One region of the Paenibacillus sp. FSL W8-0439 genome, then DNA from elsewhere that is predicted to be linked to it. Evidence: riboswitches for the same ligand, from Rfam matches in the RefSeq annotation. Region 1 holds a riboswitch; each other region holds the start of a gene.
The links. A riboswitch is a leader RNA that binds a small molecule or an ion and turns the genes downstream of it on or off. The one in region 1 is predicted to bind cyclic di-AMP.

Region 1 (2,202 bases):
ACTTCCAAATTCGACTTCAAGTGCCTTCATTTGTTCCCAGGGAAGCCAGCCGTATATGTTGTAGGGGGGATCATAGCGCCACTCACAGATTTCAGCCGCTTGATGCTCGTCCATCGGTACGATCCGGTAGTTGGATATTGAGGCCGGCACTTTTCCATTCCTCCTTATGCAGGTACTTCAATCATTAACCACAGATTGTAGACAAGTTGTAGGAGAATGGCAAGCGTGTTTATTTCTTACCTAAGTCGGGTATACATTCAATAAGAAGGATTTACTGCTCATATGCTCCCCCAGCGGTGACGGTAAAACCGACGATGTTCGCTAAAATTGAAACCTTTTGAGGTGTCAGTTCGTCAGTAATGATAATCATTGCGATGTAGTGGACATAAAAAACCGCAATTCGATTCCGGCCAGAATCAAATTGCGGCTAGGGTTAGCTTGCTGTGCGGTAGTTATTCTACGTTGTCGTCATCAGGAATATCTGAAGCTACAGAATGGTAAGCGTCTGTGCTCATAATTCTTTTTGCACCGACATAACGGTTAGCGTAATAATTTTCGTTCAGTGAGCTAACTACTACACCACGTGAAGTCGAGGAGTGGGCGAATTTCCCTTCACCTACGAAGATACCTACATGGGAAACGCCTCTTCCTGTGGTGTTGAAGAACACCAGGTCGCCTGGTCTCATTTCATCGCGGGATACAGAAGAACCCATTTTGAATTGTGATCCAGATTGATGCGGCAGTTTAATTCCCAGTTTGTTGAATACATACATTGTGAAGCCGGAGCAATCGAATCCCTCGAGTGTAGTGCCTCCGCTTCTGTAGTTCGTTCCTTTGGCATCTTGGATGACCTGGTCCATCTTAGAGTCTGCAAATGCACTGCTGCCACCGAATGTAAAAGATGTAAAGGCAATGGCGAGACCCATGGCTGCGATCGTTAGCTTCTTCTTCAAAAAAAATATACCCCTTCCAATGCCTGCGAGGTTAGCTTAAGGATTCGGTAGAAGGTTCCCCTATGACCACTCTGTTGCGAGATCAATTCACCCAAACTGGTTCCCCCGCTTCCTAGGTGCCAGGAATTAGGCTTAACTTAAGATGTGCACCTTGGAGAGCAGTATTCACGACAACGATGTTTTTAAGATAAAGGTTACAATAAAGATTACAAAGTTGTTACTATCAGTTCACTGCGATTATTGTAACAAAGACAGCAGGCTTTGGCAAATGTTTCATCGCAAAAAGTTACAAAAAAAATCTGTTCCTAACGCTCTAGGAACAGATTCTGTTAACAGTATTCAGTTATGTGCCGTTTGCACGGGAAAGAAAAAAGTTTTTTCGACAGCTGAAAATACAGAAGAGAGGATATTGTGAGGGGTTAGCCTCTGCTGGAGATATCGATGTGCCATAGCCGATACTGTGAACTGATATGCCACAGCCTGACCAGACTGGTAACAAAATGATACGATTGTTGGAGAATCAGTGCCAACATACCGGTCCAAATCATCGCCACGGTGCCAAATAGACCGAAAACTAGCAACACACAAGTACCGAGCAACAGGGATACACCAACAGCCGGAAGAAGCTGGCGAAAGAAGGCGAGCAGGGAGGATAGTATGGTGTGACCACTGACAGTGCCCAGCTGCATATACAGGATGCACTGCCGAATGACCCAACCGTAAGCTATCCACCCCATGGCATAGGGCAACAAATGTAGCAGGTAAGAGGAAGATTGCAACGTTCCTACTACAATAGGATAGAGTCTCGGTACCACCCAAAAGGCGGGAAGCAGCAGCAAACCCAACTCGATGATGTAATACAATAGCGATGACATACCGTGGCGTTTCATCCCCTTGAAGAAGGACAGGCTTTGCGGTTCAGACGCATCGGTATGCAGGCTTTGATATATGCCAGCTCTAATGAAGGGAGTGATTAGTATGCGCAGTACGGTCGCCCCTAGTAATATCCACAAGTACACATGTACTTCCCGGCTGTCCATCAAGGCGATCTGTCCCTCCATCCAAAACAAGGTCTTTCCCAGTTCGTTTTGGCTCTGATCAGGATAACGTAGCAGCAGCGGGATAACGGCAGACTGTACCAGCCTATAGAGAAATACTCCCCACAGCAAACGATACAGAAATAAAATGATAACGATATAAAAGCGTATGCGTACCAGCGCCCAGCCTTCTTTTATAACAGTCCGCATCT
Region 2 (2,202 bases), 3.0 Mb from region 1:
TATCAAGCCCAGGTCATTAAGAATATTACCTACGAAGGCTTAAGTCCATTCGTAATCGCAGCCGCTATTTATTTTGTAATGACATTCAGCTTATCTAAGCTGTTGGGTTTATGGGAAAGGAAGTTGAGAGCCAGTGATCACCGTTAAACAACTGCGTAAATCATTCGGTAAGAATGAAATTTTAAAAGGCATTGATATAGATATCGCCAAAGGTGAAGTAGTCGTCATTATCGGCCCGAGTGGTTCGGGGAAAAGTACGTTTTTGCGTTGTATGAATCTGTTGGAACAGCCAACAGAAGGGGAAATCTTGTTTGAGGGTGAGCCGATTACGGCCCGTGGTCATAATATTAATGCGACTCGGGAGAAGATGGGGATGGTTTTCCAACATTTTAATCTGTTTCCGCATAAAACAATACTGCAGAATCTGACGCTTGCACCAACGCAGGTGAAGAAGCAATCGGGGAAAGAAGCGGAGAAAATTGCGTTGGAGCTCCTGCGGACCGTGGGTCTTGAGGATAAGAAGAATACCTACCCGAACCAGTTATCTGGCGGTCAAAAGCAACGTATAGCGATAGCACGTGCTCTCGCCATGCAGCCGCACGTAATGCTGTTTGATGAACCTACCTCTGCCCTGGACCCTGAAATGGTTGGAGAGGTTCTGGATGTGATGAAGAAGCTCGCTGAAGGCGGCATGACGATGGTGATCGTGACGCATGAAATGGGCTTTGCTCGTGAGGTAGGAGACCGAATCATCTTTATGGACAACGGTCAAATTATAGAGCAAGGTACGCCGGAGCAAGTTTTCGGAACTCCAAGCCATGATCGTACCCGTGATTTTCTGGCTAAAGTGCTGTAAGAAAATGCTTTTATGAATTATTGACAAAGCCCTCTCGTGATGATATTTCACGGAGGGCTTTTCTCCTTTTGTCACCATATCTCCATATTTTCGTAACAAAAAACCGATTTTTGATGACAAAATTGTAATGGATATAGTATGATGTTCAAGGTTCCCAACATTTTCATGCAGATAAGGTTACAAAATTGTGATATTATGCAGTAAGCCAAAACTTACCGGGGCAGCAGCAATGATAACAATTACTCAGGTGCTGGGCTCAAACCATGGGAAGTGCGGGGGACGTAACAACGGCAATTATTCCAATGCGTCATATAGATGTTGTGGAATATGCCTAGGGGTGAATTGCACAAGCATAGGGCTTCTCCTGAGTCCGAATCCGACAGCTAACTTCGCAGGCATAACAGAGGAGGTACATATCTTTGAAACACTTAAAACATATTGGAAAAACCATGAAATTTGCGGTGCTTGCCGCAGCGATTGCAGGATTGGCACAGACAGCAGGAGTAGCAAATGCTGCTTCGCTTCATACTGCCAAAGAAGGCGATACTTTCTTTTTGCTTGCTCAACGTTATGGGGTATCGGTAGATGACTTGACGAAGGCTAACCCGGATATTGCGTCCAACAACATATATGCAGGTCTACAAATTAAAGTGCCAGACGAAAAAAGTGTGAAGACGGCTTCGGATTCGAAACCACAGCTTCTTACGGAGAAAGCACCAGCGAATGAGAGGCCAACAATTGAAGCATGGGGCAAAACATTCAATTACAGTAAAGTTGTTGATGTTAAAGCAACAGCATATTCAGCCGCAGCTGATGAAAATGGCAAATGGGGTGCAGTCGATTACTACGGTAATCCGCTTAAACTGGGTACAATTGCAGTAGACCCGAAAGTCATTCCTATGGGAACAAAGGTGCTAGTTACAGGCTATTCCCATCCCGGCTTGCCAGACCATTCTTTTGTAGCCGTTGCCCGTGATCAGGGCAGCGCTATTACCGGAAAGCGGATTGATATCTTTATCCCTGGCAACAAATCATTCGTGAACGACTTCGGCTTCCAAAATGTGAAACTGTACGTTATTGATAAATAGCATTGTGCATATATTTGATTTCATTAAACATAATATATATTATGTAAACTTAATATTATAGCACACAACATATAACTGGGACGACTTCTTATCAGTACGGTCGTTTATCGCTAAAAAAGGCTGTCTTACAAGCAGAAGCATTCTGCTCGTCAAGGCAGCCTTTTTACGTTGTTGGTATATACGAGGCTTAGACATACTGTTATTTTCGTTCCGATGTGTGAAGTAGCCGGGGGACTGTGACAAACTTGTAGCCCTTAG
Region 3 (2,202 bases), 110 kb from region 1:
CGATAACATATACGGTTTTACCGTGCTTACGACCAAATTGGTTGGCCCGGCTCAAACTCTCATAATACACATCGATTTTGTGGCCTTTAATCGCGCCACCGGTATCCTCCGCACGGCGGAAGCCCACCCCTTCAATATACACCCACCACCCGATTGGGATTACACTCGGATCGACAGCGATGGTGCGTCCTTCCGTGACACGCGTGCCGGAGGCGGTACGTGTACCGATACCTGGCTCCTGTGCGGAATACGCCGTCATGGAGACATTTTGTAAAACTTTTCTATAATTAAAATTAATACCTGCTTTACGGACAGCACTGCCCGAACTAACCTTTGTAGCCTTAACCGCATCTTTAGGGCCGATGGAAGCAGCTAGAACGACCGGTTTCTTCTTCGTTCCTACCGCAATTACCTTATCCACACGATTCTGTGCGACTTCCTTGTTGACCAGCTGTTTGGATACCAACTTTCCATCATGGTATACTTTTTGAACATGCTGGACTACCACACCCGATTTGCCACTTTGAATGACTCGATTATCGCCTTTATAGAGACTTGGATCTGCCGTTTTGATGACCTGATAAGGCACTTGTTTTTTCTGTTCGACCTGCTGTTTCTTCACACGGACGATTTTTATGTCCATGTTAGCTGAAACAGAGGCATCCAACGCAGGGTAAACTTTATCCGTTGATGATAATTTATAGCCCGAAGTGCGAATGGCACCCTCTACTGTATTTTCTGTTGTGTACAGCTTTTTCGTCTTATTGCCTGAGGATACTTTAACCTGATTGGCACGTTTAATGACTACGCGATCCCCATCCTGTACTGCCCCATTTAGCGGCATGGAAATTGTATCATGCGGCTGAAGTGAAATAGAATGCTCATTGAGCAAATCTTGGAGCTTGGATTCCCGGGTTTCTACCGCAGATGCCTTACCATCGATGACAAAAAAGACTTGTTTTTTAGATTGCGTGTACATCAGAATTGAAATCATAATCGTTAGTGCGATTAGAAAAATAGCAACCAAAGCAGCCTGGCGCACATTCTCTTGCTTCCAACGTAATACGTAAGACATGCTGGATGAGCGTGACTCATGGGTCTCCTCTTTTCGGAAAATGCCCATTTCCTCCGTCCTCCTTACATAGCCCGCCGTCTGGAGTAAGACATAGTTGATCGTTGACGTGACTATAACAGATTTTCTACAAGACAAGCCCGTACTGCGACTGTCCTGCACCATGTACCCGTCTTCGCGGCATGCTGTCCTCCCCTGTTTAACCACAGTATGATGACAGATTTTCTTTTATTCACAACAAAAAAAGCCAAAGAAAGAGACTAGAGAGCTCTTTCGTGGCTTCCGACATGTGTGAATATGCGGGAAAACTCATGCACGAGATGGCTTCTCTCTTGTTACGCTTACGGGGTTAGCTGTCGGGTTCGGACGTAGAGAGTCGCCCTAGCTTAGGTCAACCGCTCATGGCGGTCGCCTTCACATTCACCCCGAAGACCCAGAAAGAAATCGAAATACGGCTTCTCTACCTGTTCATCCCATTCGGGAAATGAATTTCGGTTGAGCCGGCTGCTGAAGAGACATTCTCTCTTGCACATACGCCGGACGTACTGTAAGCCATATCGGTTCCCCCGTTCCCTGCAAAAGGGACTCAGCGAGACTGGTTCATGAAATGATTTGTTGATGTTTACACTCAACAACAATTCACTGAAAAGATGATATCCTGTTTACATGCATGTTGTAAAGCAGGTTTCAAGTACATTTTTTAAAATATTCGGTTAAAAAATTGTAATATTCTTGAGTTTCCTGCAACAAAATCATAATTAGCTCCGTCTATCTCTTTATTTTGATTGATTTCTTCGCTTTTTCACTGAATGTCAAATCGTTCCAAAGCATTTTGGGTCGTAATGGATACCAATTCCTCCACTCTAATTCCCTTAATTTGGGCAGCTGCCTCTGCCACCAATCTCACATGGGCCGACTCATTTCGCTTCCCGCGAAACGGATGAGGCGTCAAGTATGGCGCGTCCGTTTCAATCAGCAGACGATCCAGCGGAACCTGGGCCAGTACCTCTTTTGGCTGCTTGGCATTTTTGAACGTTATGGGCCCGCCAAAGGAAAGGTGAAAGCCCATATCCAGCACCATTTTAGCGGTCTCCCAGCTCCCAGAAAAGGAGTGCATAACTCCGCCAATC
Region 4 (2,202 bases), 4.5 Mb from region 1:
TCTGGATAAATAACCGTACAAATCTGTTTCAGCCTGATAGGTCACGACAGGCTTCTCTGGCTGTGATTCCGTATAGCCCAGCTCGGAACGGGCAAAGTCCAAGGCGTGTACGATCGCTTCTTGTTTGCTGATGACCTTTGCATTCATCAATGATTCCGGACTTGGATTGCTAAGCGAGGGAATAAGCAATTGAAAGATAAAAAAGCAAATCAGGCCAACCCCGCCCAGCAAGCCTAATTTTTTGAAGTTGGCCGTGAGCACGACCGGTTTCCCGATAGGATTCATGAGTTTCCTCCTTAATCTGTAAATAAGAACATCCATTAAAGATATCATACTGCACAGGTTCCCGCCAACAGACCAGCGATATTCATGAAAACAGAGTGAAAGCACTTTAAAGTTTTAATAAAATTAGATAAGCTGTGATTAAGCGATGTCCAATCGCAAATTAAAGCCAATTTCACGTTTTTTCGGCGAAATCGGTTTTGTGATCTGGATAGAGAAGGATTATAATCTTGAGGCAATGCCTATGAAATATATGGGTAATGACATACATTTAAGCCGAATTTCTGTGAGAAAACGGGGGAACCATGTTACTGGGGTGAATTTTACAGCCGATCCTGATGGATCGGAAGTGTAAATAGGGCATACTGTGCTGCCCGAATCCGTCAGCTAACCTCGTAGGCTGTGGGCAGGAACCAAGTCAGGCACTCGGTTTTCCGGTGTCTTTTTTTGTGTGTATAAGTGTGAATAAAAGTTTGCTGAGTTAAGGACGCTGCGCGTTCCATTTGATCTTCCAATCGCTGTTGCCACTGAATTTTTTTTGATTTTCTAGACCTTGATAAGGGTAAAATTCAGAGTCAAAGGCGAGCGCTATCGCTTCTCCAGATTCAAATGGACCGCTTCGCTGCTGCCCGCCTTAAAGTCATCAAACGTTCCATGAGGTAGTTACGTATAAAGTGTAGTGAGTATTGAAAGGCAAAAGTATCCCGCTTTGCGGATACTTTTCTGATTTATAAAAGAAACTGAAAAGAATTGGTGATTTTATGAGCTGAGCGATCTCCATGCTCATAGTTCACCAAGGAGGAGAAGTGATGAATAAATGAATCCCAATGCAAGCTGGCTTCGGCTTTCTCCACCGCAAATATTCGTTGCAGGCTTTGCCATTATCATTCTAATAGGTAGTTTATTGTTAATGCTGCCCATTTCTAATACAACAGGAAAACCACTTGCGTTTATAGACGCTTTGTTTACTGCCGCTTCCGCGACCTGTGTAACTGGGCTTGTCGTTAAGGATACAGGGCTCTTTTTTACAACCTTTGGTCAAATTGTCATCGTTGCGCTGATTCAGATTGGCGGACTTGGCTTTATGACTATGGCTACCTTGATCGCGCTGGTGTTCAAGCGTCGGATTTCCTTGCGGGAGCGCCTTATTTTGCAAGAAGCGATGAATCAGACCTCTGTCGAAGGAATTGTCGGATTGATCCGCAAGGTGCTATGGTACTCGCTGATGATTGAGGGCGTATGTGCAGCTATTTTTTCGATTCGCTGGTCATTTGATATGCCTGTAGGCAGGGCGATTTATTTTGGAATCTGGCATGCCATTTCCATGTTTAATAACGCTGGTTTTGATTTGTTCGGTGAATTTCGCAGCCTGACAGGTTATGTATATGATCCGATTGTTAATTTTACAGCCATGTTTCTCATTATTTCGGGTGGTATTGGTTTTGTAGTGATGTCTGACCTGGCAGATTATCGCAAGCGTAAGAGACTGTCCTTGCATACCAAGGTGGTACTCAGCATGACAGCTGCTCTGATTGTCGTCGGGACGCTTGTCATTTTTGTATTTGAGTTTACGAATCCGAAGACGCTTGGCTCGCTTGATTGGGGTGGTAAACTGCTGGGTTCTTTATTCCAGTCCGTTACCCCTCGCACCGCAGGTGCCAACACGCTGGACATTGCAGGCTTGCGGCAGGCTACGCAGTTTTTTATCATCATACTCATGTTTATTGGGGCTTCGCCTGGCTCCACTGGAGGCGGGATTAAGACCACTACATTTGCTCTGCTCATTGGAGCGGTGTTTTCGATGCTGCGGGGACGGGAAGACATTGTGCTGTTCCGGTACCGACTTGCGCAGGCACGCATTTATAAGGCTTTGACTATTACCTTGCTGGGGTTGCTGTTCGTGATTGGGGTAACGATGAT

Region 2: linked by a shared signal. The riboswitch ahead of MKX36_RS13320 (3D domain-containing protein) and the one ahead of MKX36_RS00535 (C40 family peptidase) in region 1 are both predicted to bind cyclic di-AMP.
Region 3: linked by a shared signal. The riboswitch ahead of MKX36_RS00140 (3D domain-containing protein) and the one ahead of MKX36_RS00535 (C40 family peptidase) in region 1 are both predicted to bind cyclic di-AMP.
Region 4: linked by a shared signal. The riboswitch ahead of MKX36_RS19910 (TrkH family potassium uptake protein) and the one ahead of MKX36_RS00535 (C40 family peptidase) in region 1 are both predicted to bind cyclic di-AMP.

What each region holds. Positions count from the first base shown of each region.
Region 1 is NZ_JBBPAK010000001.1:134,539-136,740, forward strand. It holds gene MKX36_RS00530 (GNAT family N-acetyltransferase) at 1-150, opposite strand, end outside; gene MKX36_RS00535 (C40 family peptidase) at 453-953, opposite strand; cyclic di-AMP (ydaO/yuaA leader) riboswitch at 959-1,096, opposite strand; gene MKX36_RS00540 (hypothetical protein) at 1,373-2,200, opposite strand.
Region 2 is NZ_JBBPAK010000001.1:3,135,277-3,137,478, reverse strand. It holds gene MKX36_RS13330 (ABC transporter substrate-binding protein/permease) at 1-147, shown strand, start outside; gene MKX36_RS13325 (amino acid ABC transporter ATP-binding protein) at 134-856, shown strand; cyclic di-AMP (ydaO/yuaA leader) riboswitch at 1,100-1,269, shown strand; gene MKX36_RS13320 (3D domain-containing protein) at 1,276-1,944, shown strand; gene MKX36_RS13315 (polysaccharide deacetylase family protein) at 2,144-2,202, opposite strand, start outside.
Region 3 is NZ_JBBPAK010000001.1:29,487-31,688, reverse strand. It holds gene MKX36_RS00140 (3D domain-containing protein) at 1-1,123, opposite strand, end outside; cyclic di-AMP (ydaO/yuaA leader) riboswitch at 1,395-1,674, opposite strand; gene MKX36_RS00135 (TatD family hydrolase) at 1,875-2,202, opposite strand, start outside.
Region 4 is NZ_JBBPAK010000001.1:4,624,994-4,627,195, reverse strand. It holds gene MKX36_RS19915 (CPBP family intramembrane glutamic endopeptidase) at 1-285, opposite strand, end outside; cyclic di-AMP (ydaO/yuaA leader) riboswitch at 547-699, shown strand; gene MKX36_RS19910 (TrkH family potassium uptake protein) at 1,100-2,202, shown strand, end outside.